3 regions of the Rhizobium sp. TAL182 genome follow, and region 3 is predicted to be linked to each of the others. Evidence: riboswitches for the same ligand, from Rfam matches in the RefSeq annotation. Region 3 holds a riboswitch; each other region holds the start of a gene.
What was found. A riboswitch is a leader RNA that binds a small molecule or an ion and turns the genes downstream of it on or off. The one in region 3 is predicted to bind cobalamin.
Positions count from the first base shown of each region.

Region 1: linked by a shared signal. The riboswitch ahead of nrdH (glutaredoxin-like protein NrdH) and the one ahead of Tal182_RS18760 (CbtB domain-containing protein) in region 3 are both predicted to bind cobalamin.
Region 2: linked by a shared signal. The riboswitch ahead of bluB (5,6-dimethylbenzimidazole synthase) and the one ahead of Tal182_RS18760 (CbtB domain-containing protein) in region 3 are both predicted to bind cobalamin.

Region 1 covers NZ_CP021024.1:4,059,717-4,069,497, forward strand. Annotated here, with positions in the region: gene nrdF (class 1b ribonucleoside-diphosphate reductase subunit beta) at 1-291, opposite strand, end outside; gene nrdE (class 1b ribonucleoside-diphosphate reductase subunit alpha) at 485-2,653, opposite strand; gene nrdI (class Ib ribonucleoside-diphosphate reductase assembly flavoprotein NrdI) at 2,632-3,045, opposite strand; gene nrdH (glutaredoxin-like protein NrdH) at 3,059-3,280, opposite strand; cobalamin riboswitch at 3,542-3,768, opposite strand; gene Tal182_RS20225 (heavy metal translocating P-type ATPase) at 4,179-6,416, opposite strand; gene Tal182_RS20230 (helix-turn-helix domain-containing protein) at 6,487-6,909, shown strand; gene Tal182_RS20235 (TIGR03862 family flavoprotein) at 6,977-8,185, shown strand; gene msrB (peptide-methionine (R)-S-oxide reductase MsrB) at 8,231-8,716, opposite strand; gene Tal182_RS20245 (helix-turn-helix domain-containing protein) at 8,917-9,781, shown strand, end outside.
Region 2 covers NZ_CP021024.1:2,545,462-2,555,242, forward strand. Annotated here, with positions in the region: gene Tal182_RS12780 (sugar ABC transporter substrate-binding protein) at 1-478, opposite strand, end outside; gene Tal182_RS12785 (LacI family DNA-binding transcriptional regulator) at 657-1,652, shown strand; gene Tal182_RS12790 (ribonuclease H) at 2,118-2,651, opposite strand; gene Tal182_RS12795 (hypothetical protein) at 2,818-3,189, opposite strand; gene Tal182_RS12800 (DUF6596 domain-containing protein) at 3,266-4,504, opposite strand; gene Tal182_RS12805 (YciI family protein) at 4,501-4,863, opposite strand; gene Tal182_RS12810 (DUF2865 domain-containing protein) at 5,145-6,242, shown strand; gene bluB (5,6-dimethylbenzimidazole synthase) at 6,246-6,935, opposite strand; cobalamin riboswitch at 6,977-7,163, opposite strand; gene Tal182_RS12820 (3-deoxy-7-phosphoheptulonate synthase) at 7,540-8,604, shown strand; gene Tal182_RS12825 (TolB family protein) at 8,601-9,428, opposite strand; gene Tal182_RS12830 (NAD+ synthase) at 9,455-9,781, opposite strand, start outside.
Region 3 covers NZ_CP021024.1:3,729,887-3,739,667, reverse strand. Annotated here, with positions in the region: gene Tal182_RS18770 (bifunctional diguanylate cyclase/phosphodiesterase) at 163-1,734, opposite strand; gene Tal182_RS18765 (histidine phosphatase family protein) at 2,213-2,767, opposite strand; cobalamin riboswitch at 2,824-2,974, shown strand; gene Tal182_RS18760 (CbtB domain-containing protein) at 3,000-3,209, shown strand; gene Tal182_RS18755 (CbtA family protein) at 3,323-4,057, shown strand; gene Tal182_RS18750 (hypothetical protein) at 4,111-4,680, shown strand; gene Tal182_RS18745 (sulfite oxidase-like oxidoreductase) at 4,665-5,327, opposite strand; gene Tal182_RS18740 (sensor histidine kinase) at 5,518-7,311, shown strand; gene Tal182_RS18735 (sigma-54 dependent transcriptional regulator) at 7,308-8,642, shown strand; gene Tal182_RS18730 (tripartite tricarboxylate transporter substrate binding protein BugD) at 8,891-9,781, shown strand, end outside.

The DNA of each region.
Region 1 (9,781 bases), 330 kb from region 3:
GGATAGCACTGCCTCCTCATGCGGTGTCGCCGCATCCTCCATCAGCCTGATGGAGCCGACGCCGTTCTGGATCGTGTCGAGCAGGGTCAAACCGGTGAAGACCCGGATGGTCAGCTGCTGCTCGGCCGCCGTCAGCGTCGCCCAGGAAGGAATGTCGTTCGACAGCGGCACTTTCTCCGGCAGCCAGAAATTGCCGGTCAGCCGGTTCCAGACTTCGAGATCCTTGTCGTCCTCGATGCGGTTCCAATTGATGGCGCGCACGCGGGAGGCTGGCTTCAGTTGCATGTTCATTGTGGTCCCTCTTGAGGAATGTGTCCGGATTTGCCCCTCATCCGCCTGCCGGCACCTTCTCCCTGCCTGCGGGGCGAAGGATATGCCGCATCGGCTTCGTCAATCCTCGACACTGCGTTTGGCACGTCCCCTCTCCCCGTTTTTACGGGGAGAGGGTTAGAGTGAGGGGCAAATCCTCAGAAGCGAAATCAAATCACAACGTGCACGACACACACCCCTGCACTTCCGTACCCGAAAGCGCCATCTGGCGAAGGCGGATGTAGTAGATCGTCTTGATGCCCTTCTTCCAGGCGTAGATCTGCGCCTTGTTGATGTCGCGCGTCGTTGCCGTATCGCGGAAGAACAAGGTCAGCGACAGACCCTGGTCGACGTGCTGGGTCGCCGCCGCGTAGGTGTCGATGATCTTCTCCGGCCCGATCTCGTAGGCGTCCTGGTAATAATCGAGATTGTCGTTGGTCATGAACGGCGCCGGATAATAGACCCGGCCTATCTTGCCTTCCTTGCGGATCTCGATCTTCGAGACGATCGGATGGATGGAGGAGGTCGAGTGATTGATGTAGGAGATCGATCCCGTCGGCGGCACCGCCTGCAGGTTCTGATTATAGAGGCCGGAGGCCATCACCGCCTTTTTCAGCGCCACCCAGTCTTCCCTCGTCGGAATATGTATGCCGGCGTCGTCGAAAATTGACTGCACCTTCTCGGTCGCCGGCTTCCATTCCTGCTCGGTATATTTGTCGAAATATTCGCCCGAGGCGTATTTCGAATTCTCGAAACCCGTGAAGCGGGCGCCGCGCTCGACCGCCAGCAGATTCGAGGCTCGGATAGCGTGATAGGTCACCGTATAAAAATAGATATTGGTGAAGTCGACGCCTTCCTCGGAGCCGTAATAGATGCGTTCGCGGGCGAGGTAGCCGTGCAGGTTCATCTGGCCGAGCCCGATCGCATGGCTCTCGTCATTGCCCTTCTCGATCGACGGAACCGAGGAGATATGACTCATGTCGGAGACCGCCGTCAGCGCCCGGATCGAGGTCTCGATCGTCTTGCCGAAATCGGCTGAATCCATCGCCGCCGCAATGTTCAGCGAACCGAGATTGCAGGAAATATCCTTGCCGAGATCCCTATAGGAGAGATCATCGTTATATTGGCTCGCCTCGCTCACCTGCAGGATCTCCGAGCAGAGATTGCTCATGGAGATGCGCCCGGCCACCGGGTTCGCCCGATTCACCGTGTCCTCGAACATGATGTAGGGATAACCGCTTTCGAACTGGATTTCGGCGATCACCTGGAAGAATTCGCGCGCCTTGATCTTCTTCTTCGAAATACGGGCGTCCGTCACCATCTCCCGGTACTTTTCCGTCACCGAAATCTCGGTGAAGGGCACACCATAGACGCGTTCCACGTCGTAGGGCGAGAATAGGTACATGTCCTCATTGTTCCTGGCGAGTTCGAAGGTGATGTCGGGCACGACGACGCCGAGCGACAGTGTCTTGATGCGGATTTTCTCGTCGGCATTTTCGCGCTTGGTGTCGAGAAAGCGAATGATGTCGGGATGATGGGCGTTGAGATAAACCGCGCCCGCCCCCTGGCGCGCACCGAGCTGGTTGGCATAGGAGAAGCTGTCTTCGAGCAGCTTCATCACCGGGATGATGCCGGAGGACTGGTTCTCGATCTGCTTGATCGGCGCACCGGCCTCCCGTATGTTCGTCAGCGACAAAGCCACGCCGCCACCGCGCTTCGACAATTGCAGCGCCGAATTGATCGACCGGCCGATCGATTCCATATTGTCTTCGACGCGCAACAGGAAACAGGAGACCAGTTCGCCGCGCTGCTTCTTGCCGGCATTGAGAAAGGTCGGCGTCGCCGGCTGGAAACGGCCGGATATGATCTCGTCGACCATGTCGCGGGCAAGGGCCTCGTCGCCCCGCGCCAAAGTCAGCGCCACCATGCAGATGCGGTCTTCGTAGCGCTCGAGATAACGTTTTCCGTCGAAGGTCTTCAGCGTGTAGCTGGTGTAATATTTGAAAGCGCCGAGGAAAGTGGGAAAACGGAATTTCCTGGCATAGGCCTGATCGAAAAGGTCGCGGACAAAATTGAAGGAATATTGGTCGAGCACCTCCTGCTCGTAATAGCCCTCAGTGACGAGGTAATCGAGCTTTTCTCGAAGATTGTGAAAAAACACGGTGTTCTGGTTCACATGCTGCAGGAAATATTGCCTGGCCGCCATGCGATCCTTGTCGAGTTGGATCTTGCCGTCATCGTCATAGAGGTTCAGCATCGCGTTCAGCGCGTGATAATCGAGCGTTTCAGCCGCCTTCAGCGGTTTTGCGCCCGCATCCCGCGTCAGATTTGTTCCCGTGTCCAAAATCGTCCCATCCCGTCTTTGACATTGGCGACATCCTCGGCCGTTCCCAGAAGCTCGAACCTGTAGAGATACGGCACCTGGCACTTCTTCGAGATGACATCGCCGGCTAGCCCGTAGGTCTCGCCGAAATTGCTGTTGCCCGCGGCAATCACGCCGCGGATGTTGGAGCGGTTTTCCGCATCGTTGAGGAAGCGGATCACCGGCTTGGGCACGGCTCCCTTTACGATCCCGGGGCCGCCGTCGCCGCAATAGGTAGGCAAGATCAGCACATAAGGTTCGCGGATATGGATGTCCTCAGCGCCAAGGGGAATGCGCGCCGCGCGCAGCCCCAGCTTCTCGACGAAACGATGGGTATTTCCGGATCGGCTGGAATAATAGACGATCAGCCCCATCGCTTTTCTCAGCTCAGGAAAGCGCGCTGATCATGTCGGGTCGGAAACCCGCCCAATGCTGGCTGCCGGCAACCACGACCGGAACCTGCATGTAGCCCATGCCGCGCACACGATCGAGCGCTTCGGCATCCTGGGAAATATCGACGATTTCATAGTCCACGCCCAGGCGGTCGAGGGCGCGGTAGGTGGCAGTGCATTGGACGCAGGCCGGCTTGCTGTAAACGGTAACGCTCATCATGTTCCTCGTGATGTCAATGGATTCAGGACGCAGGGCTGGATCGGGCGCCGTACGGCGTCCGGGACAATGCTTGATAATGATGTGGCAAGGTTGGCGCTTTAAACGCCTGATATCATCCCTCGCAGGATGTGCGCGGGCGACGGCCTTGATGTTCTCGACATGACTTCAAACCCCGAAGTGCTCATGCGGACGTTCGGGGCAGCGCAACAGGCGCGGATCATTCCGCATTCGATCACGCGACCTTCCGTACACCCCGCCCGTGGACGTTTCGTTCAAGGCAGGTCTCCTGGCTCGCGGGTCAAAGCACTCTGCTCCAGCCTTCCCAAGGCATCATGCCTCAGTGACCTGAAATTGGGCAGTTGCTCGCCGCTTACAGTTGCGGGGGCAGCTCCGGCATCGCCGCGCCATGATGGCGCAACGCACCGTATTCCCGTCTTAGCCCTCGATCCTCACGAATCGAGGGAACCTCGAACACTAGATATAGTACGCGAATCCAAATTCACGTCAACGGATGGTTTGTGCATTGCGTTACGGCAGGTTTGAAATCGCTGTATTCCTGTGAAAAACAGGGATAACGAAAGCTTAACGAAAACAGGCTGTGGAGAAGGCCTCGACGTGAACCGGCCGGCAAGCTGCCTCCTAGGCTGCTGACAAAGCACTGCAACCCGCGACGTCATCCTCGGCCTTGTGCCGAGGATCTGCGCACGTCCAATTAAGCATCTGAAAATTAAACCGTTTTCCTGTCTAATAGTTGCGGTGGTTAGATGCTCGGCACAAGGCCGAGCATGACGGAGGAGACTTTGTCAGCAAACTGAGAGCCGGCAGATGGCCGGCTCCGCTATTTTCGATTCCCGGGGTAGGCCCGAATCGGCAGTCTTCCCACCGCCAGTCGGGTTCATACCTTTATCCGAAGCAATCGCAGCGCATTGATCGTCACCAGCACGGTGGCGCCGGTATCGGCGAGGATCGCCGGCCAGAGCCCGGTAATGCCGGCGATCGTGGTCACCAGAAAGAAAGCCTTCAGCCCGAGGGCGATGGTGATATTCTGCAAGATATTGCGCATCGTGCGCTTGGAAAGCGCGATCATCCGCGCCACGTCGCCGACGCGTCCGTGCAGCACGGCGGCATCGGCCGTCTCCAGCGCCACATCCGTGCCGCCACCCATGGCGATGCCGATATCGGCGGCAGCGAGCGCCGGCGCGTCGTTGATGCCGTCGCCGACCTTGGCGACAACGAAACCTTCGCGCTTCAATTCACCGACGACCCGCTGCTTGTCCTCGGGCATCATCTCGCCGCGCCAGTCGATGCCGAGCATGCCGGCGACGGCGGCCGCCGTCCGCTTGTTGTCGCCCGTCAGCATCATCGCCTTGACACCGGCCGATTTGAGCGCCGAGAGCCCCACTTCGGCATCCTCGCGCGGCTCGTCGCGCATGGCGATCAGGCCGGCCGCAGCGCCATTGACGAGCAGCACCGATACGCTCTTGCCCTCATCATTGAGCCCTGCAATACGCGCCTCCTGTTCCCCGTTGAGCGCCCCACGCTCGCGTGCGGCAGGCGGCGATAAGAGATCCACTGTCTCGCCGCCGACCTTGCCGGTGACCCCCTTGCCCGGCAGCGCTTCCAGTTCGAAGGCGGGCGGCACGGGCACGCCGTCCGCTTTGGCGCGGTGGAGAATCGCCAGTGCCAGCGGATGGCTGGAGCCCTGCTCGAGCACAGCCGCGCGCGACAGGAGCTGCGCCTCGCTCAATCCGAAGGAAAGGATGTCGGTGACCCGAGGCTTGCCTTCCGTCAGCGTGCCCGTCTTGTCGAAGGCGACCATCGTCACCTTGCCGAGCGTCTCCAGGACCGCTCCGCCCTTCATCAGCAGCCCGCGCCGTGCGCCCGCCGACAGCGAAGCGGCGATCGCCGCCGGCGTCGAGATGACGAGGGCGCAGGGGCAGCCGATCAGCAGGATGGCAAGGCCTTTGTAGATCCATTCACTCCACGCGCCGCCGAAAAACAGCGGCGGAATGACCGCGACCAGTGCGGCGACGACGACGACACCTGGCGTGTAGTAGCGCGAAAACCGATCGATGAACCGCTCCGTCGGCGCCTTCGATTCCTGCGCTTCTTCCACCAGCTTGACGACGCGAGCGATGGTATTGTCGGCAGCGGCTGCCGTGACGCGAACCCTGAGCACCGCATCGCCATTGACCGTACCGGCATAGACGACGGCATCGACGCCCTTACGCACCGGCGTGCTCTCGCCCGTCACCGGAGCCTCGTCGATCGCGCTCTCGCCTGATACGATGACGCCGTCGGCAGAGATGCGGTCGCCGGGACGAACCATGATGACCGCGCCGACGGCAAGACTTTCCGCCGGCACCTCGCGCATCTGCCCATTGTCTTCGAGCAGCGCGGTCTTCGGCACCAGGGCCGTCAGCGACTGGATGCTTTCACGCGCCCTGCCCGCCGCCACGCCTTCGAGCAGCTCGCCGACGAGGAACAGGAATACGACCGTTGCCGCTTCCTCGCCCGCATTGATGATGACGGCGCCGACGGCGGCGATCGTCATCAGCATCTCGATCGAAAACGGCGTGCCTGACAAAGCCGCCATGACGGCTCGCCGCGCAATCGGCAGCAGACCGACCAGTATCGCGACCAAGAAGGCATAGGACGCGATCGCCGGCACCAGATGGCCGACGGCATAGGCGACAGCGAGTGCCGCACCCGAAAAAATGGCCAGGCGGCCTTTCCTGCTCCGCCACCAAGGACCGGTCATCGGCGCATGGTCGTGCCCATGCAGGCCTTCGATTTCCTTCTCGTCATGGGCATGGTCGTGATCATGCCCGGCATGGTCGTGATCGCCATGGCCATGAGCGGCATGATCGTGGTGATGGTGCGGGCGGCCTTCACGCGCGGGCGTCTCATTTCCGGTAAAGGGCGAGACGGAATAACCAAGCCCCGTCACCTTCCTCTCGACTGCCTCGAGATCGCTGCTGCCGTCATGCCGGACGGTCATGGTGCCTGTCACCACCGAGACGGTGACATCGGCAACGCCTGCTATGCGCCTGACTGCGGTGTCGATCTTGCTCGCGCAGGCGGCGCAATCCATGCCGCCGACCCTGTATCGTGTCTCGCTCGTCTCAGCCATATCCGCTTCCTTGTCAAACAGAAGCATCCCCCCTACATCCTCTAGCGACTAGAGGTGCAAGAGAAAAATCATGAAAAAGATCACGATTGGCGAGGCGGCCCGTCGAAGCGGTGTCAAGGTGCCAACGGTGCGCTATTACGAAAGCATCGGCCTGCTCGCGGCGCCGAGCCGCAGCGAAGGCAACCAGCGATCCTTCGAACCTGCCGACATCAGCCGCCTCGCTTTCATCCGCCACGCGCGCGAGCTCGGTTTCGAGATCGAGGCGATCCGCACGCTGCTCACCCTGCAGGATGATCCGCACCAATCCTGCGCCTCGGCCGATGCCATTGCCAAGGCCCGCCTTTTCGAGGTCGAGCAGCGCATCCGCAGCCTGATGGCGCTGAAGGCCGAACTGGAAACCATGGTGGAAGGCTGCGGCCACGGTCGCGTCGACCAATGCCGTGTCATCGAGGTTCTCGCCGACCACGGCCAGTGCACGCATTCGCATCACTGATCCCGGCCTTGCAGTCAAGGCGCAGCCGCGCCAAAACTGCACCGGAAAGAATCGGGCGAAGGCATCCATGAACCAGAAGCGAATTGCCATCATCGGCGGTGGCCCGGCGGGCCTGGCGGCAGCCGAACTGCTTTCGCTCTCCGGCCATGCGGTGACGGTCTACGACGCCATGCCGACCTTCGCCCGCAAGTTTCTGCTGGCCGGCAAGTCTGGGCTGAACATCACCCATTCCGAGGATTATGCCCGTTTCGTCACGCGCTTCGGCGCGGCCTCCGCCCGCCTGCGCCCGGCGCTCGATGCCTTTACCCCTGGCGATATCAGAGATTGGGCAGCAGGGCTCGGAACCGAGACTTTCGTCGGCTCGTCCGGCCGGGTTTTCCCTGATGTGATGAAAGCCTCGCCTTTGCTGCGCGCCTGGCTCAAACGGCTGGAGGCGCAGGGCGCTATGCTGCGCACCCGCCACCGCTGGATCGGTTTTGCCGATGGGGGCTATGTTTTCGAAACGCCGGAAGTACGCAGCATCGTCCATTGCGACGCAGCCCTCCTGGCGCTCGGCGGCGCCAGCTGGCCGCGCCTCGGCTCCGATGCAAGCTGGCTGCCGTGCCTATCGGAGAAGGGCGTCGAGATCGACGCCTTCCGGCCCGCCAATTGCGGCTTCGTCGTCGGCTGGAGCGAAAGCTTCCGCGAGCGTTTCGCTGGCGAGCCGGTGAAATCGGTCACCGCCACCTCCGATGCCGGCACCTTTCCCGGCGAATTCGTCATCAGCGCAAACGGCATCGAGGGCAGCCTGGTCTATGCCCATGCAGCAAGCCTTCGCGATCAACTGCTCAACCGCGGCAGCGCTGCCCTGACGCTCGACCTGGCCCCGGGTCGGACGACCGAAAGGCTGACCCGCGACCTCGCGCGCCAGGATGCCAAATCGAGCTTTTCGAACCGCCTGCGCAAGGGCGCCGGCCTCGACGGTGTTAAGGCGGCGCTGTTACGGGAGTTCGCACCCGAGCGCGACCGCGCAGATCCCGGACGCCTCGCCGGCGTGATCAAGTCCCTGCCGGTCCCGGTTCTCGACACGAGGCCGATCGGCGAGGCCATCTCCTCTGCCGGCGGCATCCGCTGGAGCAGCATCGATCAAGACTTCATGTTGAAGGCGCTGCCGGGCACCTTCGTCGCCGGCGAGATGCTCGACTGGGAAGCGCCGACCGGCGGCTATCTCCTCACCGCCTGCCTTGCGACAGGCCGCGCCGCCGCGCGCGGCATCGAGGCCTGGCTGCGCGGATAAGCGCCGGCGCTCGCAGGCTGAACAGCAAACAAGAACGTCCTTCGATCAGGCCGAGGCTGCACGAAACGTCATGACAAGACCATTCATGCAGTAGCGAAGTCCGGTTGGCTTCGGGCCATCATCGAAGACATGTCCGAGATGGCCGCCACAGCGGCTACAATGGACCGCCGTGCGCGCCATCCCGAAACTGGTGTCGTGTGTGGTGCCGACGGCATGGTCGAGCGGCGCCCAAAAGCTCGGCCAGCCGGTGCCGCTATCGAATTTGGTCGCCGAGGAAAAGAGCTTTTGCTCGCAGCCGACGCAGGCGAAAGTGCCCTTCCGCTCCTCATGCAGCAACGGGCTGCTGAAGGGATTTTCTGTGCCCGCCTGACGCAGGATGACGAATTGATCCGGCGTCAGCAGCTTATGCCATTCCTCATCGGTATGGGTCACCGCAAACGTTTCGCCGGCGATCGCCTTGCCGGCCAGGCTAACTCGAACGGCAAGCGCCCCGAAAACGGTCGTCATCAGCAACAATCGTCTGTTCAACATGATCAGGATCTCCCCATCTGACAAAGCCTTGCTCTGTAGGAAAATACGGGCGAGAGAAGTCTTTGTTACATTCTCACCGCTCAAACACCGAAATGTGATGCCGCCCCCTTTCGCCGCACGCTGACGACCGCCACGCGCCGCCTGATTGCAAACCCGCGGTTTTTCCATCAGACTGTGCTGAAGTTCCGTGGGAGGAGCAGATGCACGAACAGTCAGCGCACGCGGAGCATGTCTATACCTCTGCTCAGCGCGATTCCGCCGCGGCCAGTTCTCCGGTGGTCGCCTCGTGGCGGCGATGCATGACCATGCATCAGCTCGCCCCCGAGGATGAACGGGCGCCGCTGCGCCTGACCGATGAGGAATTTCGGCGCGCCCGCGAACAATCCGGGCAGTTGATCGCCAGCGCGACGGAAGAGCTCGATCGCCTCTTCACCACCGTCGGCAAGGCCGGCTGCTGCCTGCTTCTGACTGACAAGAATGGCATTGCGCTGGAGCGGCGGGGAGCGGCCGGCGACGACAAGGAATTCCGCGAACTCGGCCTCTGGACCGGCTCCGTCTGGACCGAGGCAAGCATCGGCACAAACGGCATCGGCACCGCGCTTGCCGATGAACGCGCCGTCGCCATCTTCCGCGACCAGCATTTCTTCTGCGCCAATACCAGCCTCAGCTGCACGACTGCGCCGATCCGCGATCATCGTGGCCGACTGGCCGCGGCCCTCGACATCTCCACCTGCCGTGAAGACGTCAACGAGATGACCCTGGCGATCCTGACGCAGACCGTACGCGATGCGGCGATGCGCATCGAACTCAACCTCTTCCGTTCGGCCTTTCCCAGCGCCCGCTTCCTGATGGTTCCGGCCGGCGCCAACTCGGCCGCCGCCCTGCTGGCCGTCGACCGGCATGACCTCGTGCTCGGGGCGACGCGCGCCGCCCGCATCGCGCTGCAGCTGGACGACAAGCGAATCGCCGCCGGCATTCCGGCCGCCGATGCTCTCCGCGAGGCGAGCGTCTCACAGCAGGAAGAGATGGTCGAGGCGGAGAAGGCCGCCTTGCTGCGGGCGCTGT
Region 2 (9,781 bases), 1.2 Mb from region 3:
AGAGGACATGCTTGAGCCCGAGCGATTTCAGCTTTGCTCCGACTTTGATGCCCGCTGGCAGCTCGTCCTGGCCAACATGCAGCTTGATGCCGAGCTTTTCGGCGGCGGAGATGCCGGAGTTCATCGAGATGACGGGAATGCCGGCGGCGACCGCTTTCTCGATTGCCGGGCCAAGCGCATCCGGATCAGGATTGGAGACAATGATGCCGGCCGGGTTCTGGTTCACCGCAGCCTCGATGAGCTGCGCCATCGCCACCATGTCGAAGGTCTCCGGCGCGCGGTAGTCCACCTTCACATTGCTGTCCTTGCCCGCCTGCATCATGCCGTTCTTGACGATCGACCAGAACGGATCGGAAGCCTGGCCGTGCGTAACGGCGATAATGCTCGGCTGTTCCTGTGCGTTCGCGCCGACGGACCACGAGGCCGCGATCCCGACCACAACGACGCTATAGGCAAGCCTTTTCAAAATAGACTTCATGTTGTCCTCCTCCACACCGCCCACTCCAACGTGCGGCTAAAACGATTGCTACCGGGTGCAAAATCTTTGCTACCGGGTGCAAACAGGTGCATGATATTCGCGAATGAATTAAAATCAAGCAATCATTTCACCAGAATCGGAAAATGGAATTTTTGTTCCATTTTCTTCGGGAGGCGTAATGCGCAAGCGGGCGACTGCAAAGCAGGTGGCGGAAGCGGCCGGTGTTTCGAAATGGACTGTTATCCGAGCCTTCACACCCGGCGCGTCGATAACTGAGGAAAGCAAACGTAAGGTCTTGGAAACAGCGGCGGCACTCAACTATACGCCGAACCTTCTTGCCCGCAGTCTTGCCACTAACGCAACGCACCAGGTTGCCGTCTTCGTCGACGACTTTGCCAACCCGCAAAAGCTACCATTTCTGGAGACGCTCACCGAACGGCTGCAGGCGGCCGGATTGGTCGTCATGCTCATCAATATCAACAATCATTTCGACCATGTTCATGCCCTGCTCCATGCCGACCAACGACAGGTGGATGCCATCATCCTGTTCGGTACGGCGTTTCGCGATGAAACGTTGACGGATCATCAGCTCGGACGCGGCATGCCGCCCATGTTCGTTTTGGCGCGCGACAGCCAGATCGATGGGGTCCCGGCAGTGGTTTGCGATGCCGAACGGGCGCTCAAGGACATCGTGGATCACCTGCATGAACGCGGCTATCGGCGGCCGGGCTTCATGACCGGGGCAACCGTGCTTTCGACCGCGCTCCGGCGCCGGCAGCATTTTGCCGATTTCTGGGAGGAAAAGGGCGTGCGCGACATCGCGGTGCTGTCAGCGGAAAGATACAGCGCGCAGGCGGGAGCAGAGGCGGTTCGCCAGTATCTGAACAATACGAACGCGGCCGACCGCGTCGATGTCCTGATGTGCGAGAACGACATTCTTGCGATCGGGGCAATGGATGAAATGCGAGGGAAGTACGGCCTGAGAGTGCCGGAAGACATGGCGATAGTCGGCTTCGACAACTACGAACTCGGCGGATCCTCCGCCTATAGCCTCACCACATACGAGCAGCCGCGACACCAGATGGTCGAACTGATCGTCGGGATGATAACGGGACGCGTCGATGCGGAGACCGTTTCCCTGCCCGGCAAGCTCGTCATCCGGGGCTCCACATGATCCCCGATCTCAACGCCGATTGGCCCTCGATCACTCGAAGTTTCCACGAGATGCCGCAGTCACGCCTTCCAAAGCAGCCGTGCTGCATGCCTTCAATCATATCGGCGGGACCTTCGCCCAATGATCGCATCCGGGGTCTCCGAGCTTGCCAGGAGAAACACCTTGGCCAAGAAGAAGGATCAGTCGTCGCGCCCGCATGAACGAAGCTGACGCGCAGGCACATTCTTCAAGCTTGATTGGCTCCAATGACGCCGTCAGCTGATGCTGGACCTAAACGGACGAAGGAACCATGCCGAACCCTCTCCGTTCCCAGGGCACGTCCGTCGCCCCGTTTGCGGGGGCCGCAGGATGGGTCGAGACCAGTGGCTCGACCCCGGCAAGGATCAGGGTAAGGGGCAGTCGCTGGGCCCGAACCAGACAGCCATAGGGATGTCCCAAGCATCAGCAGCCCGTTCATATCCCGGATCACGTGCCCCTTGCCGACAGCCGCCCTCCATCAGCAAGCTCATCCGCGCGTTCGTTGCCGGCTATGCCGGAATGGCCCTTGCACCAGGCAATGGTTACCAGGGCATTCTGTGATAGTTGAAGATCGACCGCTTTCCAGAGTTCCGCATTGGCGATGGTCCGGCTTCGGGCGTTCCCATTCGGACCGCTTTTCTTCCAGCCGTTATTCTTCCAAATGTGCCGCCTGTCGTTGCAGCCTTTGACGGCATAGATCGAATCCGACCAGATGGTCGCGGCTTCGCCCGTTGCTTCGCTATTGATCCACATGACTGCCTGCAAGACGGCGGTCAATTCCATCGAATTATTGGCGGAATCACGCACACCGCCGAAGCTGGACGCGATTTCCGCCGCCTCGCGATAGACGACAAAGGCCCAGCCTCCGTGCCCGGAACAGGGGTCATAACAACCGTCCACGAAGACGTGGAGCCCGTGTTGAGCTTCCGGCACCCCGGCTGTCATTGCGGGGGAGCATAGCTCGTTGGAAATGACTGCCATTTTCGCCTTCGCTAAGCCCATTGCCCGAAGCGGACATTGGAATTGTACCTTCCGTTGTGTCAACTATTGATGTCAGCGACGCCGATGGTCTGGCAGCCGCTTCTGGCCTTGGCCCAAAGCAGGCATTGCTCTGAGCCAAAGGCTGAACGGTCTGGAGACGGCGACGTCAGTTGTTCGCAGATCGTTTGGGAGGCTCGGCCAGGTTGATCCGGTTGCCCTCACCGTCGAATATCTGAGCCACGCGCCCAAAGTCGCCTTCGATTTTGTTGGCGAGTTGCAAGCGCTGACGCGAAAGCCTTTCGAGCTCAACCTCGAGCTCGGGGACGACGATCGTTATGATCCCGTTGCCGGCGCGTTCGTCATCCTTCCAGACCTGCAGGCCGGCTCCGCCCATATTACGCCACTGAGCCATGCCCGGTATCGGTTTGCTATCTGCGGGACGTCCCATGAGCTTCTCATACCAGATGAGCGCCTCGTCAAAGTTGGAAACGGCGGCGGAGGCGAAGATGCTCTGGACAGTTATTGAAGTGGTGGTCATGTCGTACTCCTTGGTTGGACAAACGGATGTCGTGAAGGAGTGGTCGATTTCGACAGGCCGCGCAAAAAAGCTCGCATCAACACAAAACTTTTGAGCGCTGTTCTTCGAGGTGGCGTCGTTCTGCCTCCGACCAACACAATCCGATAGCGATCGTGAAAGCTTCCGCCGCCTCGACATGCCTGCCTAGATCGGCGCAAATCTGCGCGCGGGCCGTCCAATACGGCAGGTAGTCGGCCATTCGTGGATCGCGGGCAAGCGCATATATGTCATCAAAAGCCGCGTCTACCTGCCCTATCCGCATGAGGGCCACGCACCGATTGAGTGTCACGACAGGCGACGGGGCAATCCTGCCCAGCACGTCATAGAGAGAAACGACGGCCTGCCAGTTTGAGATACCGCTCAAACGGCGCGCGACATGAGCAGATTGGATGGCCGCCTCGATCTGGTAGCGGCCGGTCGGACCGTTTGCATTTGCTTCTCTGAGGAGTCCTTCGGCGAGGCGCAATTGCTTGCGATCCCAAAGTCCGACATCCTGGCTGTCCAGCGGTACGAATGCGCCATCGGGCCCCCTGCGGGATAATCGCCGCGCCTCTGCATAACGCATCAGCGCGAGAAGACCTTTCGGTTCCGGCTCTTGCGGAAGCAGGGATACGACCACGCTTGCAAGCCAGATTGCCTCTTGTCCGAGCGCTTCCGCCCCGTCGATGTCCATCCACCCGCTGGTATAGGCGGCATAGATGGAGGCGAGTACCGGCGGCAAGCGGTGCGACAGTTCCTCCTTCTCCGGCACAAGGAACGGAATTTTCTCATCTCTGATCCTCGCTTTGGCTCTTACAAGCCTCTGCCCCATGGCCCCAGGAGAGACGAGAAACCGTGCGCCGATATCTGCAGCGGTCAGGCCCAGCACGGTCTGGAGGATCAGCGGCGTTCGCGCCGAGACATCGATGCCAGGATGTGCGCAGGCAAACATGAGCGCCAGTCGCCTGTCCGCAATCTCCTCGTCCATTTCCGCCGCGGTCGAGAGTTCCTCGGTAATGAGAGCAAGATGATCGGCGCTCTTCGCCTTCACTTTGTGCCTGCGCCAGTCATCGAGCTTGCGCCTGCGGGCGATGGTCAACAGCCAGGCATCGGGGTTGTCGGGCACGCCATCGACAGGCCATTTTTCGAGAGCCGTGAGGAAAGCCGTCGCGAGCGCATCCTCGGCGGACGCGATATCACCCAACCGCCCGCCAAGATAAGCGACGAGTCGGCCGTAGCTCTCGCGCGCCACCCGCTCTGCTACACCTCGGGCAACGCTGGAACCAGAAACCGTCATTCCGCATATTCCGACGCGTCCCTGATGCGACGAACCTCAACGGTTCCCCAGGTCGCGGCAGGGCAGCGTGCCGCCCATTTGTTGGCCTCGTCCATATCGGCGACGTCGATGATAAAGTACCCACCGAACTGTTCGCGAACATCGGCATAAGGGCCGTCCAGAACGCTGACCTCGTTTCCTTGAACACGAACGAGATTGGCCTCAGAGGAGCTGACGAGCGCATTGCTCGAGACGAACGCAGCCGCCTTCTCCAGCGCTTGTTGATAGGCATACATCTGCCCCATGAAACGCGCCATGTCCTCGGGCGCTATGGAGTTCCCGGCAGTTTCGTCCGCATGCAGCATCAGCATGTAGCGCATTGCTTCATCCTCAGTGAAAGCCAATTCCCCACAGGAACGAGCGCCGAGAATAACAATTCGTGTGAAGAAGGGAACTGCTGTTGACGGCTGCAGTGTCCGCCTCCGGGTGCAATGCTGCGCCGACTTACCTGACGGAAGATTATCTGCGTCTTCTGGATAAAATCTCGAAAATGCGCTAGGAATTGATCCAAGCTTATTAAGAGAAACACGTTAAGAGACAAGGTACGGCGGATGGACGCCACCTTTGACCGATCGACACTTTCTCATTCCCGGACAACGCCGTGAAACGCCGAAACCTGTCTCTTGCTCTTGTGCTTGCGCTGGCATCGCCGGCCGCCGCACAGAGCAGCGCTATTTGCAACGACTTGCGCGGTCGCCTTGCCGACCTACCACGATCGATCGGCAACAATAACGGTCCGGAAGCCCGCCAATACGCCAGCGCAATCGCCGAGCAAAACCTCGAATTGCGCAAAGTCCGCAACGATCTGCGCAGCTATGGCTGCACCTCAGGCAGCATGGTCGTGATCGGCGGTGAGAATGCCGATTTTTGCGCCGAGCTTTCTGACGCCGAGGCCCGGATGATCGATAATATCCGCTATCTCCAGGACCGCCGCAACGAGCTGCGCAGCCAGGCCGGCGATGACGACGCGCGCCGAGAATTGACGGCGGCACTCGAACGCAATGGCTGCAACAGCGAAAATTTCTATACCCCGACAGAGCGCAGCGCCAGCGAGCCCGCCCCAAGCGTCGAGGAACAGGCGATGCGCACCGACACATTCATCCCGCTCGGCGGCGGTGAAGAGGCCGATCCGCGTTACGGCCTGCCGAGGACCGAAATGTTTTCGCCGGTCAGTACCATCTGCGTTCGCAGCTGCGACGGCGGCTTCTTCCCGATCAGTTCGAACACCACCTCGGTCGATTTCGGCCGCGATGCCCAGACCTGCGCCAAGATGTGCCCCGGCATCGAGACCGAGCTCTTTTATCGCGACGTGACCAGCACCGAAGCCTCGAACATGATTTCGGCCGCAACGGGTGCGCCCTATAGCGCCATGAAGAACGCCTTTGCCTACAAGAACCGCGCGCCTGGCGAAAAAAATTCCTGCGCCTGCAATCTCACCGCCTATTACGAGGAGATGCGCGGCAAGCAGGCCCTGAGCGAACCGCCGCAGCAGGGCTCGATCACGACGGTCCGCACCAATCCGCCGGCGAAAGATACCGCGGCAGCATCAGCCCCGCCGCAGCCATCCGTTCCCGAACGTCCCTACGACCCCACGCAGAACAAGGTCCGTCAGGTCGGCCCGCAATTCCTTGCCGGCGACCAGGGCTCGATCGACCTTGCCAATCCGGCAACGCCGGGCCCGCAACCACAACAGCAGTAATCGCTAAGGGTCGTTGCGTCCCCATCCATCATGGAACACGAGTTCCTCGAGCGGTAGCCGCTGCCGCCAACCTTTGACCGAGAGTTCCGGTTCATCATAAAGCCGGTCGACAAAGCCGGCACAGAGCCACGCGACCACCTCGATATGCTCGGGTATGCCGAGAATTGTTTTCAGGTCGCCTTCACGAAAGATGCTGACCCAGCCGATGCCGACCCCTTCGGCGCGGGCCGCAAGCCAGAGATTCTGGATTGCGCAAACGGTCGAATAGGAATCCATCCGCGGATTGTGCGTCCGTCCCAGCACCACGCTGCCGCCGCGGGTGGGATCGCAGGTCACGCATATGCCGAGCGACGCCTCCACGATGCCTTCGAGCTTCAGGGAGCGGTACGCCTGCCGCCGTTCGCCGTCGAACATCAGTGCCGCCTCTTCGTTGGCCTTTGCAAAAGCGTCCCGGACACGCGCGCGCACGGATTCGCTTTTCACCAGGATGAAGTTCCACGGCTGCATGAAGCCGACGGAGGGAGCGTGATGGGCGGCCATCAGAAGCCGCGCCACGACATCGTCCGGCAACGGATCGGGCAGGAACTGGCTGCGCACGTCGCGTCGGGTCAGGATCGCGTGATACACGGCCTCGCGTTCGGCCGGAGAAAAACCGGATGCCTCCGACAGGGCATCCTCAACAAAGGGTCGCATCGTCAAATCCCCAACAACGCAACCGCCCGCCGTCCGCGCGGGTTGGGTCTATCTTGCCAGGCCGGTCTTCTGACTTGGCGTCATCCGTCTGCCGCAGCCTTCCCGGCAAAAGCCAGTGGCATGATGAAGCGGCGGGCGTCGGCCTTACAGCGTTGGGCACGTTCCGGTCTTGCACCGGATTCCCGATTCTCCCGCGTGAAAGCGGGCACCTGACGAGGTATCTATTTCAGGAAAGCGCTTCGCGGGCAAGCGGAGGCAGCCGAGCCCGATGAGGCCGTTAGGCAAACAGCGATTTTTCCGCCTGACGTGCCGGTGAACAGGCGGCGGCTGGTCACGACCACGCTCGCAAACGCATTGGAGACTGCTGCACGCCCAAGCCCTCTTTCAGGCCGCAGATTCTGCGTGACAACGGAAGGCCGCCACGCTAAATACGCCGCATGTCGATCACTTCTGTCTACGCCTCGCGATTTTATTGGTACCGCTGCTCCCAGCGGATGCGGGCCCGTGCGTAACTGAATTCGACGCGACGACCACCCGAACAGCCGCTAGTCTACCTGGCGGCTTTTTTTGTTTCCGCACGGTATGACAAAACAGGAGCCACACCGTGCCCGATACCATTGATGATCTGCGTATCCTCGAAATCACCCCGCTGACCAAACCCGCAGATATCATCGCGGAAATCCCCCGAACCGTTGCCGTCAGCGAGACGGTGACCAGCAACCGTCATGCGATCCATCAGATCCTCGAGGGAGAAGACGACCGCCTGATCGTCGTCATCGGCCCCTGCTCCATCCACGATCCTGCTGCAGCACTCGAATATGCCGAGCGCTTAGCGGAACAGCGGCAGCGCCTCTCCAGCGATCTCGAAGTAGTCATGCGCGTCTATTTCGAAAAGCCCCGCACCACGGTCGGCTGGAAGGGTCTGATGAACGACCCGCATCTCGACGGCAGCTACCGCATCGAGGAAGGGCTTCGCATTGCCAGGCGCCTGCTGCTCGACATCAACGCAATGGGCCTGCCCGCTGGCGTTGAATTCCTCGAGACGATCACGCCGCAATACATTGCCGACCTTGTCAGCTGGGGTGCGATCGGCGCGCGTACGACCGAAAGCCAGATCCATCGCCAGCTCGCCTCCGGCCTCTCCTGCCCGATCGGCTTCAAGAACGGCACCGACGGCGGCGTCCGTGTCGCGCTCGACGCCATCCTGGCCGCATCGCAGCCGCATCACTTCCCGGCCGTCACCAAGGACGGACAGGCGGCAATCGCCTCGACAAAGGGCAATGAGGACTGCCACATCATTCTGCGCGGCGGCAAGCGGCCGAATTACGAGGCGGCCGATGTCGAAGCCGTCACAGCGGAATGCCTTAAACTCGGCGTCGCCCCGCGCATCCTCATCGACGCCAGCCATGCCAACAGCGGCAAAGACCCGATGAACCAGCCGCTCGTCGTCCATTCCGTGGCCTCGCAGATCGCCGCCGGAAACTATCATATCAAGGGCATGATGGTGGAAAGCAACCTCGTCGCCGGCCGCCAGGATCTCGTTCCCGGCAAGCCGCTGGTCTACGGCCAGTCTATCACCGATGGCTGCATCGACTGGAACATGTCGGTGACGGTATTGGAAGACCTGGCGAAAGCCGCTGGCGCGCGGCGCAAGGCGGCAGCGGCTTAATCAGCCGGGAAATAGCGCACATAAGCGAATTCTTCGCCATCAGGAGACCAGCAGGGCACATTGATCGTGCCCTGCCCACCGAAAAGTTCGAACAGCGTTTTCAGGTTGCCGCCATCCATGTCCATCAGCCGCAGCCGCACGTCGAGATCGCGCGGATGATCGAAAACCGAGGGGTCATAGGACAGGATCAGCACCTTGTCATTTTTCGGTGACGGATGGGCGAACCAATTGCCCTGATTGTCCGAGGTCACCTGCTCGAGGCCCGTGCCGTCGGGGTGGATACGCCAGATCTGCATCAGCCCGGTGCGGCTGGAATTGAAGTAGATCCATTGTCCGTCGGCCGAATAATCCGGTCCATCGTTGCGGCCTTCGCCATGCGTCAGCCGCGTCTCGGCGCCGCCGTCAACGGAAATGGTATAGATGTCAAAGAGATCGTCGCGGATGCCGCAATAAGCGAGCTGACGCCCGTCCGGCGACCAACCATGCCAGTAGGAGGGGTGGTTTTCAGTGACGAGCCGCGGCGTGCCGCCTTCGATCGGCAGGATATAAATGGCCGACTTGCCGAATTCGGTCTTGTCCGAGATGACGATTTCGGTGCCATCAGGTGAAATGCCGTGATCATTGTTGCAATTGACGGCAAAGCCCGTATCGACCCTGACCACCTCGCCGCCATCGAGCGGCAGCCGGAAGAGCAGCCCGTCGCCGTTGAGCAGCAGGTAGGAACCATCAGGCGAGAAGTTCGGCGCTTCCACCAGCCTGTCCGTTTGCCAGACCTCGCGAGCCCTGCCCGTCCCGACATTGTAGATCTCGACCGAGCTGCGCATATTGCCTCCCTGACATGTCGATTGGGTCAGCGATCCCGGAATCGATTGGTAATCGGATAGCGCCGGTCGCGGCCGAAATTCTTCTTGGTAATCTTCACGCCCGGCGCCGATTGCCGGCGCTTATATTCGGCGAGATAGAGCAGATGCTCGACCCGGTGAACGGTCGCTACGTCATGGCCGCGCGCGACGATCTCCTCAACAGCCATTTCCTTCTCCACCAGGCACTCGAGAATATCGTCGAGAACGGGATAAGGCGGCAGCGAATCCTGATCCTTTTGATCGGGACGCAGCTCGGCCGATGGTGCCTTGTCGATGATATTCTGCGGAATCACTTCACCCGACGGGCCTAGCGC
Region 3 (9,781 bases):
TGGCGGAAAGATGCCCGGCCCTCCGGGTTGGCTGAAACGGGCCGGCTGATCGACCGGCCGGCTTGGCCGTAGAGTTGGGCTACGACGCGCGCCGGCCGGTCGACCATCCGACTCCGTTTGAGCCAACAGAATGCTTCAATCTAACCCGGAAAAGCTCTAGGGTCAGGCCGTCGACGCCAGATTGACGTTGCGATCGCGGATGAACATGCTGGCCTCGGCGGCGGGCATCGCCTTGCCGAAAAGATAGCCCTGGCCGATGTCGCAGCCGAGCTGCAGCAGGAAGGCAAGCTGGCCATGCTCCTCGACACCTTCCGCAGTCGTCTTGATATTGAGGCTTCTGCCGAGGCCAAGCATGGCGCGGACGATCTTTTCCTGGCGTTCGTCGTCGCGATAGGTGGCGATGAAGCTTTTGTCGATCTTGATCTTGTCGAAGCGGTAGCGGGCGAGCTGGGCGAGGCTCGAATAGCCTGTGCCGAAATCGTCGAGGGCGATCTGAATGCCGGCCGCATGCAGCTCTTCGAGAATGACGGCGGCGATAGCGGGATCTTGAATCAGCGCGTTTTCGGTAATCTCAACTTCCAGGCGCTGCGGCGGCAGCCGGCTTGCCGAAAGGACCTTGAGGATGCGGGACGTCAGCAGCCGGTCTTCCATCTGTACCGGCGAGACGTTGAAGGACAACGTGACATGCGCCGGCCAGGCGAGCGCATCGCTGCAGGCCTGCGCAAGGAGATCCTCGAACAAGGCGGTGATCATCCCGGTTTCCTCGGCAATGTCGATGAAGACAGCCGGCGGAATGTTGACGCCATCCTCGCCGATCCAGCGCGCGAGGGCTTCGAAACCGCAAAGCTGGCCGGTCTTCAGGTCGATCAGCGGTTGATAGAAAGGCTTGATCGCCTTGTTGGCGATTGCGGCGCGCAGTCTGGTTTCCAGGGAGGCGCGTTCGGCTACCTTGTCCTGCATCGAAGTTTCGAAGACGAGATAATGGTTGGGGCCGCGTGATTTGGCCTCATACATGGCGAGATCGGCACGGTGGGCGGCGTCTTCCAGCGGCTCGCTGTCTTCAACCCAGCGATCATAGCCGACGCTGGCGCCGACTTCGACGGCAAAGCCATCGATATGGATCGGCCGAGTGACGGCCTGGATCAGCAACTTGGCGAAACGCTCCTCGCGCTGCGTCGTCAGGGCGAAGGCGACGACGATGAATTCGTCACCGCCGAAGCGGTAGACGCAATCGGAATTGCCGAGCGCGCAGATGCGTTTGGCAACTTCGACCAACAACACGTCGCCGCCCTTGTGGCCGATGAGATCGTTGACTTTTTTGAAGCCGTCGAGGTCGACGGAGAAGATGGTGACGTTGTGGTCCCATTCCTCGATTTCCGCCTCGTCGCTTCTGACCGGCCGCGAGAGAATTTTGCGCTCGAAGGCGTAGCGATTCGGCAGCTTGGTCAGATGGTCGTGCGTTGCCGTCCAATCGGCCTTCGCTTGGGCGGCGGCGCGCAGTTCCATTTCCTTGCGCAGATCGGCAATACGCAGCACCGAGTAGATGAAGCTCATGGCGCCGGCGATGCCGAGTCCCAGAACGAGCTTGTCGGCGCCGTACTCGCCGAAGCCGGTCATGAAGGAAACCAGACTGTCGTCGAATTGGAGCAAGGTACCGAGGAGCCAGAGGGTAATCCCCAAACCGACGATCGACATGCATTGCCTTCCGGCTCTGCTCTGGAAAAACACCGGCATTATGCCTTCTCCATCTCCACCCGCGCCGGGATATCACAAAAGTCTGAAATGTTCGTTGAAACCAGAAGGCGAATATTTACAGGGAGCAGTTTGCGGTGGGTCGTCGGCAGACGGATAGCGTTGCGATGCAGCCAGGATCGGCACTGCGGCTGTTTTGCCGGTTCCGTTCGGGAAGAGGATGTTGCTGCAGGTGATTAGGCCGAAAAGATGCCAGAGGAACGAAGGCGAGCGTGCTGACGCATCGCTCGCCTTTTTTCGTGCTTCAGGCGGTGACGATCAGCAGCGGAACGCTGAGGATGAGACCGGCCAAAACCGTGAACGTCGCGACGCGCATCAACCGCAGGCGCCGTGTACGCTCTCCACTCCAATCATATGTCATTCTTCCATCTCCTTGGGACAAGGAAGTAGTCCCCGCAAAACCGGGTTCAACAGGAATGACGCGATTTGCTTGTGTAAGGCTGGAGAAAATAAGGAATCTCTAATGCTGGAGGCGCAGAGACCAGCGGCTTCCGTTGCTGGTCATGCGAACGATGGCGAGTGGCTCGACGTCGCTCAGCCAGAAGGAGGAGGGCGGCGCCTGAAGCACATGCGCGACTGCAGCCCGGATGACGGCCGCGTGGCTAATGGCGATCACGTGACCGCTTTGGGCGGACTGGGCATCCATCCAGCCAGCGACGCGCTTTCGCAGGTCGAGAAGACTCTCGCCGCCGTGCGGGGCAACCCCCGGCTCGGTCATCCAGGCCATGAGATTTTCCGGCTCTTCCGCCTCAATCGCCTCGATCGATCTGCCAGCCCAGCGGCCATGGTCGCAATCTCGAAGCGACGGATCAATTTGCGCTTCGAGACGGAGCGCCTCAGCCGTCTGGCGGGCGCGCAAGGCGGGGCTTGTGACAATACGATCGGCGTAGGGCAGGGCGGCGATCCTGGCTGCTTCTTCCACGGCCTTTTCTTCCAGCGGTTCGTCGAGCGGAAACAGGGCCTTGCGGTTCGCCGCCGTCGCCCCGTGGCAGATCCAGGTGAGGCGCGTATTCACGGTTGTTCTGATCTCCGAGGACGGGGTGTGGACGGCCTTTGCGGGCTTCGTGAAGTTTCGTTGACAGTCTCTTCGGCGTGCAGATATAACCGTGCTGTTGCGGGTTTGGAAGCCGGTGGAAACCCGGCGCGGTCGCGCCACTGTGACCAGTGTGTCGAAAGCTCTTCACGCTGGAAGTCAGACCCTGCCGCACAACACTCTTTCGACTGAACGCGTCATTCCGGAGGAATACATGTCTGACACCACTTTCGCGCCCGTTGCGGCGCCGGCCCCGATCCCGGTTGGCGAGATCCTTCCCTGGGCGATCTTCGGCGGTCTGCTGATGCTCATCGTTCTTTATTTCGTCGGCACCGAGGAGGGCGCGATGGCGCTGTTCAACGGCATGTATGTGCACGAATTCGTGCATGACGGCCGCCATCTTCTCGGCTTTCCCTGCCACTAAGCGCATCGCGATCTTTCGGATTCGTTTCTCGCGCTTTAGGTCTTTGTTTTACGCATGTCGGTATCGCAAAACCGCTGCATACTTTGCGCGACATGCTTAGGGGGAATACTGACATGGTTGGAAAGCTCCTGCTTCGCGGCATGCTTGCGGGCCTGATTGCTGGCATGCTCGTTTTCGCTTTTGCGCATATCTTCGGCGAGCCGCTGGTCGATGCGGCAATCGCCTTCGAGGAGGCGAGCGCCCAGGCTGCGGGCGAAGCTGCCGAACCTGAAATCGTCAGCCGGGCCACGCAGGCCGGTCCCGGCCTTTTCACAGGCGTCATGGCCTACAGCATCGCCGTCGGCGGGCTTTTTTCGCTCGCCTTCGCCTTCGTGCACGGCCGCTTCAGCAGCCTATCGGCGCGCGGCACCTCGGCCGTCATCGCCATTGCCGCCTTCGTGGCGGTCGTTCTGGTTCCCGGCATCAAATATCCGGCCAACCCGCCGGCGGTCGGCAATCCCGATACGATCGGCGTCAGGACCGAACTATTCTTCCTGATGATCGTCGTTTCGCTCGCCTCGCTGGTTGCCGCGATCGCGCTGTCGCGCCGCCTTGGCGAGCGTTTCGGTCTCTGGAACGGCGCGATCATTGCCGGCATCGCCTATCTCGTCTTCATCGGCTCGGTTCTCTATCTGCTGCCGCCGATCAACGAGGTGCCGGAGAATTTCTCGGCGATGGTGCTCTGGCGGTTCCGCAGCACCACGCTCGGCATGCACGCGATCCTTTGGACAACGCTCGGTCTTGTTTTCGGAGTGCTGGCAGAAAGGCCTCTTGCCGCCAAAAGCGGACTGCTGCCGACGTTCCGGTGATGCGGCATATCGGCAGGCTTGCTTTTCTCGGTCTCATCGCGAGCCTATCGCCAATGTCTATCGGAAATGCCCTCGCCCATGGGAGCAGCTCTGGCGGCTCCCATGCCGGGCTCGATATTCCGGCAATTTCCCACGGCGAGATGGCGGTCATTTCGGAGTATCGCAGCAGCATCAGCACGCTGGCGTCACGGGCGGCCGATACGAACGAACCGTTCCGGCGTGTCCTGAACTACTCGGAAATCCAGTATTCCTATTGCCTCTGGGGACGGATGCCGGGCAGTGTGACGGACGAAGAGAGCCCGTTCAACGAATGCACCCATGCTTATCTAGCGGCGACCAAAGCCGTGCTGATGGCGATGCGTGAGATGCCGCGGGAGGCAACTGCGGCGGGCGAAATCATCTCGGCCATCGACGCCGAGATGGCGGGCCGCGGACTTGCCTTCATCACCTGCCAGTTCAGCGGCGAGGCGTTCAATACCGCTAATATCGTCAAGCCGAATTGGAGCAAGGTGCCGCTTCATCCTGCCAGCATGGTCTCACTGACGGGGTTGGCCGCTCTGTTCGGTCTTGCCGTTCTTGCACTACGCCGCTTCCTGCGGCCGAAGGCTCAGTCGTCGGAATAGCGCTGCTCGCGCCACGGATCACCATGCATATGGTATCCGTTCTTTTCCCAGAAGCCGGCCTCGTCGGCGGCGATCAGCTCGATGCGGCGCAGCCACTTGGCGCTTTTCCAGAAATAGAGATGAGGCACGACGAGCCGCATCGGCCCGCCATGCTCCGGTGTCAGCGGCAGGCCTTCCCAGGAGGTCGCCAGAATCGTATCCTCGGCGGCGAAATCGGCGAGCGGCAGATTGGTTGTATAGCCGTCGTAACTTGTCAGCATGACGAAGGCTGCTTCCGGCCTCGGCATGGCAAGGTCGAGCAGATCGCGCGTCGAAACGCCCTTCCATTTGTTATCGTAGCGCGACCAGGTGGTGACGCAGTGGATGTCGCTGATCCTGATGCTCTGCTCGATCGCCTGGAATTCGGTCCAGGTGAGGGTGAGTGTCGTTTCGACCAGGCCGCGTACTTCAAGCCGCCAGCTCTCGGTTGAAATGACCGGTTGCTGGCCGAGATCGAGCACCGGCCAGTTCTTGACGAGGTGCTGGCCGGGCGGCAGGCGCTCGGCCTCGGGACGGCTGATGCGGCCGGTCAGGAACTTGCCCTCGGATGCCCAGCGGCGCTTGGAGCTGGTGAGCTTGCTATCGGCGGGCGTCTGATCATCGCTCATGAATGGGTCTCCTTGCGGTGCAGCAAATAGGACATCCGTTCCTGCCGAGTGTCAAGTTTCGGCGAGCCCTTGGAAATCCTCGCTTGCCTCATTAAACTGAGCCGTCGGGCATGCCTTGCTGGGGAGTGAAGGCAGAAGGGAGGAGCCGGATCTGTCTTCGAGATATCGTGCCATCGCGGCGTTGTTACTGGTGCCGCTCGTCACTTTCGCCTTCTTCACCTATGGAAGTGCGATTGCGACGCGCGCCTATATGCAGGAGGCTTCAGCCCAGGCGGGAACGGCGCTGCGCCTAGCCGTCTCGGCACTCAGCGGCCACCTCAACCGCTACGAGGCGCTGCCGGCGCTGATCGCCGATCACGACGATATCAAGGAACTGGTCAGCGCGCCCGAGGACATGGCGCTTCGCGATGCGGCCAATCTCTATCTCAAGGAAATCAATGGGCTTTTGAAATCCTCCGACATCTATGTGGTGAAGCCGGACGGGGAGACGATCGCGGCGAGCAATTACGATGGCCCGGGGAGCTTCGTCGGCCAGAATTTCAACTACCGGCCCTATTTCCAGGAAGCCATCGAAGGCCGGCAGGCGCGGTTTTATGCTCTCGGCACCACGTCGCTAAAGCGCGGCTACTATTTCTCTGCTCCGATCAGGGTCGGTGCGGATATTCGCGGTGTCATTGTCTTCAAGGTCGATATCGACATGATCGAATCTTCCTGGAGCGGCGGCGAATACAAGATCTTCGTCTCCGATCCCGAGGGCATCATCTTCATGTCCGGCAGCCCGGAATGGCTCTATGGCGCGATCCTGCCGCTGACAGCCGATCGTATTGCCCGGACCGAGGCGTCGCGGCGCTACGCCAATGCGAAGCTGACGGCTCTGCCGGTGACGCGCCATCGCTTGGAGCCGCATGATCTGATGACGCTTGCGAGCGATCGGGGCGCAAGCGAATATCTGGTGCTGTCGCATTACATGCCGGCCGAGGACTGGACGGTGAATGTGCTGATGGAAACGAGTTCTATCCGCGCCCAGGCGCGCACCGCGCTTGTCGCCGTCTTTCTCATCCTTTGCATCGCCGGTCTCGCTGTAGCGGTCATTCGCCAGCGGCGGGCGCGGCTTGCCGAGCGCATGTTGATGCAGGCCGAAGCGCGGGGCGAACTGGAGCGGCGGGTGGAGGAGCGCACGGCCGATCTTGCCCGAGTCAACAGCCGCATCGAGGAGGAGATCGCCGAGCGGCGGATGACTGAGCAGCAGCTTCGCCAGACGCAGGCCGACCTCATCCAGGCGGGCAAACTCGCTGGTCTCGGGCAGATGTCGGCTGCGCTTTCGCATGAATTCAACCAGCCGCTTGCCGCTGCCAAGACCTATACGGATAGCGCTTCGGTGTTGATCGACCGCGGTCGGATGGAGGAGGCGCGCGACAATATAAGGCGGATCGGCGGGCTCATCGACCGCATGGCCTCGATCAGCCGGCACCTGCGCAACTTTGCCCGCAAGCCGAACGAGAAGCTCGGGCCGGTTTCACTCGACGAGGCGATGCGCGATACGCTTGAGATTATCGCTTGGCGGCTGAAGGCGGCGGACGCCGAGCTCCGGCTCGATCTCGGAACCCGGCCGCCGGTGGTGCGCGCCGGATCTGTGCGGCTGCAGCAGGTGCTGGTGAATGTGATCTCCAATGCCGCCGATGCGGTGGAAGGTCTGAGTGACAGGCGCATCGAGGTTTCGGCCTCCGAGGAGGCCGGCAAGGTGGTGCTGACGGTGCGTGACCATGGGCCTGGCGTGCCAGCGGCAATCGCCGAGCGCATCTTCGACCCCTTCTTCACGACCAAGGGTGTGGGCAAGGGGCTCGGCCTCGGACTGTCGATCTCCTACAACATCGTCAAGGATTTCGGCGGCAGCCTGACCGCCGCCAATCATCCCGAAGGGGGCGCGGTGTTCCGCATCGAGCTGCAATCGGCGGCAGGGTCGATGCCGGAGGCGGCGGAATGAACGAGGCCAAGATCCTGCTTGTCGACGACGAGGAGGAACTGCGCCGCTCGACGGCGCAGGCGCTGGAGCTTTCCGGCTTCAGCGTCGAGACCTTTTCGAGCGGCGACCATGTGCTGGAACTGATCGGCTACAGCTTTCCCGGCGTCGTCGTCAGCGATATCCGCATGCCCGGCATGGACGGCATGACCTTGATGCAGAAGATTCGTGAGATCGATCAGGAGGTGCCCGTTATCCTCGTCACCGGCCACGGCGACGTCCAGCTTGCGGTCAAGGCAATGCGTGAGGGCGCCTATGATTTCATCGAGAAGCCGTTCACGCCTGAAATGCTCGCCGGCGTTATCCGCCGGGCGATGGAGCGGCGCGGTCTCGTGCTCGAAAACCGGCTGCTGAAGGCGGTCGCCGGCAAACGCGACGATATCGAGGCGCGGCTGCCGGGGCGCACCCAGGTGATGGTGGATCTGCGCTACCGCATCCGCGCGATCGGCGCCAGCGATGCCGATACCCTCATCGTCGGCGAGACCGGGGCGGGCAAGGAGGTCGTGGCCCGTGCACTTCACGATATCAGCGCCCGGGCGAGCCGGCCATTCATTGCGATCAATTGTGCCGCCCTGCCGGCAAATCTGATCGAGAGCGAGCTCTTCGGCCATGAGGCCGGCGCCTTTCCCGGCGCCGTCAGGCCGCGTTACGGCAAGTTCGAACATGGCCGCGGCGGCACCATCCTGCTCGACGAGATCGGCTCCATGCCCTTCGACCTGCAGGCGAAGTTCCTGCGGGTGCTGCAGGAGCGGGTGATCTCCAGGCTCGGATCGAACGAGGTCGTGCCGCTCGACGTGCGCTTCATCGCGACGAGCAAGGTCGATCTGGAGGCTGAAGTGGCCGCTGGCCGCTTCCGCGCCGATCTCCTCTACCGACTGAACGTCGCAACGCTGCATGTGCCGTCGCTATCGCAGCGGCGGGCGGACGTTCCGCTGCTCTTCCTGCAGCTGGTGCGGGAAGCGGCCGCCCGCTACGGCCGCGACGAGGTGGCCGTGCCGCCGGAGGTGATCTCCGACATCGCCCAACGCGACTGGCCCGGCAATGTGCGCGAGTTGAGGAATGCCGCCGACCGTCTGGTCCTTGGGCTCGACAATGGCGGACGGCAGGCCGAAGAGGCAACTGGGCTTGCGGAGCGGGTCGCCGAATTCGAGCGAGGGATTATCGCCAGCGCGCTGGTGGCGCATGGCGGCAGCCTCAGGCCGGTTTACGAATCCCTCGGCATCTCCCGCAAGACCCTTTACGAAAAGATGCAAAAATACGGCCTCGACAAGCGGATGCTGACTACCGAAAGCTGACTTTGGGTCCCTGGTGCATTCTCCGGGGCAATGGTGCTGTAGCACTGGACCGTCGCGTGTTGGGTGGAAATCCACCCATCGCCTATGCCGTTTGTTTCCAAATCGACCCATGCTGCATTGCACTGCCGGAGAATCGTCTTGCGGAAGCGACGGTAATGATTGCGGCTCGATTTCTCCCGGCGGCAAATAGGTGATCGCCGGCGCGGAGGATGTGTCGGCGGGCTTGCTGTTTCATCAGGGAGGAAACGATGAAAATCCTGAAGGCCGTGCTCGGCCTGACCGCGGCTGCCGCGGTTTCTCTTCTCGCCAGTGTCGCTTCGGCGCAGACCTATCCCGAGCGCACCATCACCATGGTCGTCCCCTTTGCGGCGGGCGGCCCGACCGATACCGTCGCACGCCTGGTGGCTGAATCCATGTCGAAGGATCTCGGTCAGCAGATCGTCGTCGAAAATGTCGGCGGCGCCGGCGGCACGCTCGGCGCCGGCCGGGTGGCGAACGCCGATCCCGATGGCTACACGATCCTGCTGCACCATATCGGCATGGCGACAAGCGCCACGCTCTATCGCAAGCTCGCCTATGACACGCTCGGCGCCTTCGAATATGTCGGCCTCGTCACCGAGGTGCCGATGACGATCGTCGCGCGCAAGGATTTCGAGCCGAGCGATCTCAAGGGACTGATCGATTACGTCAAGGCCAACAAGGACAAGGTGACGGTCGCCAATGCCGGCATCGGTGCGGCTTCGCATCTCTGCGGCATGATGTTCATGAGCGCCATCCAGACGCCGCTCACGACCGTTCCCTATAAAGGAACCGGCCCGGCGATGACGGATCTGCTCGGCGGCCAGGTCGATATCATGTGCGACCAGACCACCAACACCACGAAACAGATTAAGGGCGGCACGATCAAGGCCTATGCGGTGACCTCGCCGAAGCGTCTCGACGTGCTGAAGGATGTACCGACGGCTGTCGAAGCCGGCCTGCCGGGCTTCGAAGTCGGTATCTGGCATGGCATCTACACGCCGAAGGGTACGCCGGCCGCGATCAACGAACGCCTGTCGAAGTCGCTGCAGCTGGCGCTGAAGGATCCGAATGTCGGCGCCCGCTTCGCCGAACTCGGCACAGCGCCGTCTTCCGATGCA